Linked DNA regions of Microbispora sp. ZYX-F-249. The protein of the gene in region 2 interacts with the protein of the main gene of each other region in a pairwise test. Links are inferred from orthologs where the notes say so. Each region holds a gene or a part of one and is shown on either strand. Other genes may lie near its edges. The genes, in order: rlmN and ftsZ.

Region 1 (3,172 bases), on a different replicon or contig from region 2:
GCGGACCAGCCGTTCACCGTGGCGTCCTACCTGCGGCACATGGCGGCGGTCCGGAGAGTGAGCACGGACGCGATCGGCCGGTGGAGCGAGCGGCTCGGCATGGACCACCTGCTCGGACAGCGCCTGCCCGACCTGTCCAAGGGCAGCGCGCACAAGGTGGGCCTCGCGCAGGCGCTGCTCGCCGAACCGGGCTTGCTCGTGCTCGACGAGCCCTTCGCCGGGCTCGACGCCGCCACCCGGGCCGAACTTCCCACGATCATCGGGGAGGTCCGCGCGCGCGGCGGGATCGTGGTGGTGAGCGACCACCAGGGCGACCTGCGCGCCTTTCCCGGCCTGCGCCGCTGCGAGGTCCGCGACCACGCCGTACGGGAGCTCGAGCAGGCCGAGGAGACCGGCGAGCCGGCTCTGACCGTGCTGGAGGTGGCGGTGGCCGCGTCGCGGGCGGCGGACCTGGCCGAGCGGCTGCGCGCCGAGGGCTGCGCGGTGCACATCACGGGCCGCACCACGGCCCGCGCCTCCGGGGAGGCCGCCGGATGACATCCGTGATCGCGCTGGCGCGGTTCCGCGTCGCCGGCTACGTCGCCTCCCACCGGGCCCTGCAACCGCTCATCGGACTGCTGGCGCTGCTGGCGATCCTCTACGCGACCGCCGTCCCCGCCGGTCAGGAGATCGCGGCCACCGCGGACTCGGCGGCCATGCTCGTGCCGGTGCTCGCCTGGGCCGCACGCGGCCTGCTCGACACCGAACCCGACGAGCAGCGCAGCGTCGCCCTGTCCGCGCTGGGGCCGAGAGAACTGGTGAGCGGACTGCTGGCGGCGTTCTCGTCGCTGCTCGTCCTGACCGCGGTCGCCGAGGCCGCCCTGCTCTCCCGTCTCGCCGCCTCTCCCACGCTCACCGTGCTCCTGGCCGGGGTGTGGCTGCACCTGCTGTCGGCGGCGGCGGGGCTCACACTCGGGGCGCTGACCAGCCGGCCGATCCTGCCCTCCCCCGCGGTGTCCACCATCGCCCTGATCCTCGGCTACCTGTCGATGCTGGTGATCAGCCTGGCCGGGGGCCGCTGGCTCACCGTGCCGGTCATGGGCTGGATGCGCGACGCCCACCACGGCGTGCTGCTCACCGGGCTGCCCCTGCTCACGGTGCAGTCGCTGCTGTGGCCCGCGATCGGACTGGCGGCCTACGCCTGGCTGCGCCGCACCCGGCCCTGAACCGCGGGATCAGGGCTGGGGCGCGGCGGCGAGCTGCCCGCACGCACCGTCGATCTCCCGCCCCCGGGTGTCCCGTACGGTGACGGCGACGCCGTGGGACTCCAGGCGGCGTACGAACGCCCGCTCGTCCTCGGGGCGCGAGGCGGTCCACTTGGAGCCGGGCGTGGGGTTGAGCGGGATCAGGTTGACGTGCACGAGCTTGTTCTTGAGCAGGCGGCCGAGCAGGTCGGCCCGCCACTCCTGGTCGTTGATGTCCTTGATCAGGGCGTACTCGATGGACACGCGCCGCTTGGTCCTGGCCGCGTAGTCCCACGCCGCGTCGAGCACCTCGGCGACCTTCCACCGCGTGTTGATGGGCACGAGCGTGTCCCTGAGCTCGTCGTCCGGCGCGTGCAGGGAGACGGCGAGCGTCACCGGCAGGCCCTCGTCGGCGAGCTTGCCGATCGCCGGCACCAGGCCGACCGTCGAGACCGTGACCCCGCGCGCAGAGATGCCGAGGCCCTCCGGCGCCGGGTCGACCAGGCGGCGTACGGCGCCGATGACGGCCTTGTAGTTGGCCATCGGCTCGCCCATGCCCATGAAGACCACGTTGGTCACCCGTCCCGGCCCGCCCGGGACCTCGCCGCGGGCCAGCGCCCGGGCGCCCGCGACGACCTGCTCGACGATCTCGGCGGTGGACATGTTGCGGGTGAGCCCGGCCTGGCCGGTCGCGCAGAACGGGCAGTTCATGCCACACCCGGCCTGGGAGGAGACGCACATCGTGACGCGGTCGGGGTAGCGCATCAGGACCGACTCGACCAGCGAGCCGTCGAACAGCTTCCACAGCGTCTTGCGCGTCATGCCGCCGTCACAGGTGATCTCGCGTACGGACGTCAGCAGCGGCGGCATGAGCTGCTCCACCAGCCGCTCGCGCAGCGCCCCCGGCAGGTCGGTCATCTGCTCGGGCGAGCCGGTCAGCCGGGTGAAGTAGTGACGGGAGAGCTGGTCGGCGCGGAACGGCTTCTCCCCCAGCTCCGCCACCGCCGCCCTGCGTTCGGCCATGGTCAGGTCGGCCAGGTGGCGCTGCGGCTTGGCCCGGCGGGGCGCCACGAAGGTCAGCTGCCCGGTCTTCGGCTGCTCGCTCACGCAAAACCCTTTCCATCTCCCGCCGCCATGGTCTTAACGACTGGCGCACGCGGCTTTACATTCTGTCTGGCGGTCGAATCCCGGAGGCGTACGAGAGGTGAGGTGTGGACACCACTGTCGTGCTCACCAGCCCCAACCCCTACGGGAGCCGCACACTGACGATCGAAGCCGACCGGACCTCCTCCGTAGCTTACCTTCGCGACGCGAAGGGGATCGTCCACGGAGCGGTCTGGCTGGCCAACCACGTCCCCGCACCCGCCGAGGCCGATCTCGCCCGGGCGGGCGCCGGGCTGCCGCCGGTGATGCCCGAGGCGCACACCGCGCACCCCTCCGGCCGGCCGCCCCTCGACGCGGAGGCGCTGTCGGTGCTGTGGTTCGAGGAGGGCGACGGCGTCGCCCTGTACGAGAACGACACGCTCCTGGCGGTCATTCCGGCGTGGGCCGACCTGGAGCGCGGCATGCCCGGGTACGCGCGCGACGCCGTCGGGGAGTCGCCGTTCGCCTGGCCCCTCGGCGAGGCGCTGGAGGGCCTGTCGCCCCGGGTGGCCAAGGCCCGCGCGTACTGGCAGTGGCGGCAGGCGGAGGGCAGCTGGGCCACCTACCAGCAGTTCGTGCTCGGCCACCTCGACGGCAGGCTCGGACCGCCGGGTCGTTACTGGGACGTCGGCGGCGACCGGTTCCCCATGGTCGGGGTCAGCGAGCGGCCGCCCACGTTCACCCGGGACTACACGGTCCTGTCCACCGTGGGCATGAGCTGCCAGCGGATGCCCGCCGCGGAGATGTACGACACGGCGTGCCGGGTGGAACTCGCGCTGGCGACCAGGCAGGATCCGAGGGTCGCC
Region 2 (3,121 bases):
CGCTCGCCACCGTGGACCTCGCCGAGGTCGAACGGCGGCTGCGGGCGATGCGGGCGGTCGAGTCGGCCGCGGTCGACCGCGGCTGGCCCGGGACGCTGCGCGTCAGCGTGGTCGAGCGCGTCCCCGCCGCCGCCGTGCCCATGGGCCCGACGACCGCGGTGATCGACCGGTACGGCGTCGTGCTGCAGCAGGTCACCGTGGCCCCGCCCCGGCTGCCGGTGCTGCGCGTCCAGCGGGCGGCCGCGGACGATCCCGCCACCAGGGCCGGGCTCACCGTGCTGCGGGCGCTGCCCGAGCGCGTGCTGGAGCGCCTGCGGGAGCTGCGCGTCCCGTCGCCCCGGTCGATCACGCTCAAGCTCACGGACGGCCGTACGGTGATCTGGGGGGACGCGGGGCGCTCGGCGCAGAAGGGACGTGTCCTGCTCGCCGCGCTCGCCAAGCCGGGCACCAGCTACGATGTCAGCTCGCCGCAGGTGGTGACGGTCAGGTGAGAAATCTCACGGGCCGGGAACGCATGATCCGAATCCGGCTCAGGACGGGGCATCGTGCGAATGGGACAGCCCGCGACACGCCGGACGGCCTTGCGGCGCGGTTAGTTGACCCTGGGGGACGCGCAACCCTACTGTCCGTATCAATCCTCAGGTTGACATAACTCTAAATCTCAACTTGAGGGTGAGAGTTCAGAAGACACGCGGGCCATGCCCGCATGAAACGCAAACGAGCGGAAAGGCCCCTCGTCGTGGCAGCACCGCAGAACTACCTCGCGGTCATCAAGGTCGTCGGCATCGGCGGCGGCGGAGTGAACGCCGTCAACCGGATGATCGAAGAGGGACTCAAGGGCGTCGAGTTCATCGCCATAAACACTGACGCCCAGGCGCTGCTGATGAGTGACGCCGACGTGAAGCTCGACGTGGGGCGCGAGCTCACCCGGGGCCTCGGCGCGGGCGCCAACCCGGAGGTGGGCCGCAAGGCCGCCGAGGACCACCGGGAGGAGATCGAGGAGGTCCTCAAGGGCGCCGACATGGTCTTCGTGACCGCGGGCGAGGGCGGCGGCACCGGAACCGGCGGCGCGCCGGTGGTGGCCAGCATCGCCCGTTCGCTCGGCGCCCTCACGATAGGCGTGGTCACCCGGCCCTTCAGCTTCGAGGGCAAGCGCCGGGCCATGCAGGCCGAGGCCGGCATCGAGACCCTCCGCGAGGAGGTCGACACGCTGATCGTCATTCCGAACGACCGGCTGCTGTCGATCTCCGACCGCCAGGTGAGCGTGCTCGACGCGTTCAAGGCCGCCGACCAGGTGCTGCTGTCCGGTGTGCAGGGCATCACCGACCTCATCACCACGCCCGGTCTGATCAACCTGGACTTCGCCGACGTGAAGTCGGTCATGTCCGGCGCGGGCTCGGCCCTCATGGGCATCGGCCACGCCAGGGGCGACGACCGGTCGGTCGCCGCCGCCGAGATGGCGGTCTCCAGCCCGCTGCTGGAGGCGAGCATCGACGGCGCCCACGGCGTGCTGCTGTCCATCGCGGGCGGCTCCGACCTGGGCCTGTTCGAGATCAACGAGGCGGCCCAGCTCGTCAGCAACGCCGCCGCGCCCGACGCCAACATCATCTTCGGCACGGTCATCGACGACGCCCTCGGCGACGAGGTGCGCGTCACGGTCATCGCGGCCGGGTTCGACGAGCCCGCGCCGGCCAAGCCGGCGGCCGCGCCGCTGTCGCGGCCCCAGCAGTCGTCCCGGCCCGCGCAGGCCGCGCCGGCGGCCCGTCCCGCGTCCGCCCCGGCCAAGCCGGAGCCCGCGCAGCCGCCCGTGCGGCCGGTCGGCGGCACGGTGGGCGCGGCGCAGCCCGCCCCCGCGCAGGCGCAGCCCGCGAACGCCGCGCCGCCGGTGACCCAGCTTCCGGTGAACGCGCATTCGGCCCCCCCGGCGCCGCCGGCGCAGCCCGTGAGCCAGCCGGTCCAGCAGGCGGCGGCCGCGCCGCAGGCCCAGCAGGCCGACCCGGTCACGCCGTTCCCGCGCGACGCGCAGGCCGACGGCGGACGCGACCAGGGCGCCACCGGGCCGCTGTCGATCCCGCGCCCCGCTCCCGAGCCGCCGACCCCGATCACCTCCAGGACCACCCAGCCGGGTCCCCGGCGTCCGGTCGTGTTCGAGGAGCAGGAGGAGGAGCTCGACGTGCCGGACTTCCTCAAGTGACCCTGCACGTCCGTACGGCCGGGGGCGCTGTCCGTGGGTGACCGGCGCGAGGAGCTGGCCGCGGCCCTGGCCGAGGTGGAGCGGCGTGTCGAGGACGCCTGCCGGGCCGCGGGCCGGTCGCGGTCGGATATCACCCTGATCGCGGTGACGAAGACGTACCCGGCCTCCGACGTGCGGCTGCTCGCGGAGCTGGGCGTGTCGCACGTCGGCGAGAACCGCGACCAGGAGGCGGCGGCCAAGGCGGCCGAGTGCGCCGGTCTCGGCCTCACCTGGCACTTCATCGGCCAGCTGCAGTCCAACAAGGCCCGCTCGGTCGTCTCCTACGCCCACATGGTCCACTCGGTGGACCGCTCCCGCCTGGTGGACGCGCTCAGCCGCGAGGCCGTGCGCGCGGGGCGCGAGGTGGACTGCCTCGTCCAGGTCGGGCTGGGCGAGGGGGCGGGACGGGGCGGCGCCGCGCCGGAGGAGGTGCCGGCGCTCGCCGGGCTCGTCGCCAAGGCGGAGGGGCTGCGCCTGCGGGGGGTCATGGCGGTCGCGCCGCTGGGGGAGGACCCGGCCGCCGCGTTCGCCCGGCTGCGCGCCGTCGCCGGGCGCGTGCGCGAGGAGCATCCCGCCGCGGACGTGATATCGGCCGGAATGAGTGGAGACATCCCTCAGGCTGTGATGAATGGCGCGACACACCTGCGAGTCGGTACGGCGTTGCTCGGCCGCAGAAAGCCCTTCGTCAGGTAATGTCCCCCAAGTGGACCATGGTGTCCGCGCTCAGGTAGAGGTCGATCAGCGGTGAGCTCAAAGGGGGGTACGGCTACCGCCCTGGCCTTCCGAAGGGACCTTGAAGGCACCAGTAACGCGGAGGACGACGAGCGATGGCCGGCGCGATGCGCAAGATGGCGGTCTACCTCGGTCTCGTGGAGGACGACCGCTACG

What was found.
Region 1: the proteins of ftsZ (region 2) and rlmN interact in binary tests that used the Escherichia coli proteins (3 or more experiments, as listed by UniProt). The link is inferred for Microbispora sp. ZYX-F-249 from one-to-one orthologs.

What each region holds. Positions count from the first base shown.
Region 1 is NZ_JBDJAW010000041.1:42,445-45,616, forward strand. The notes cover bases 273-3,134. They hold rlmN (dual-specificity RNA methyltransferase RlmN), read right to left. Parts: upstream 2,331-3,134; coding sequence 1,215-2,330; downstream 273-1,214. Other genes in these bases: AAH991_RS33085 (ABC transporter ATP-binding protein), read left to right, coding at 273-537; AAH991_RS33090 (hypothetical protein), read left to right, coding at 534-1,205; AAH991_RS33100 (suppressor of fused domain protein), read left to right, coding at 2,435-3,134. Also shown: more of AAH991_RS33085, read left to right, coding at 1-272; more of AAH991_RS33100, read left to right, coding at 3,135-3,172.
Region 2 is NZ_JBDJAW010000024.1:87,812-90,932, forward strand. The notes cover bases 156-2,966. They hold ftsZ (cell division protein FtsZ), read left to right. Parts: upstream 156-739; coding sequence 740-2,194; downstream 2,195-2,966. Other genes in these bases: AAH991_RS26030 (cell division protein FtsQ/DivIB), read left to right, coding at 156-491; AAH991_RS26040 (YggS family pyridoxal phosphate-dependent enzyme), read left to right, coding at 2,222-2,926. In the rest of the region: more of AAH991_RS26030, read left to right, coding at 1-155; AAH991_RS26045 (cell division protein SepF), read left to right, coding at 3,061-3,121. UniProt on the Escherichia coli protein: Essential cell division protein that forms a contractile ring structure (Z ring) at the future cell division site. The regulation of the ring assembly controls the timing and the location of cell division.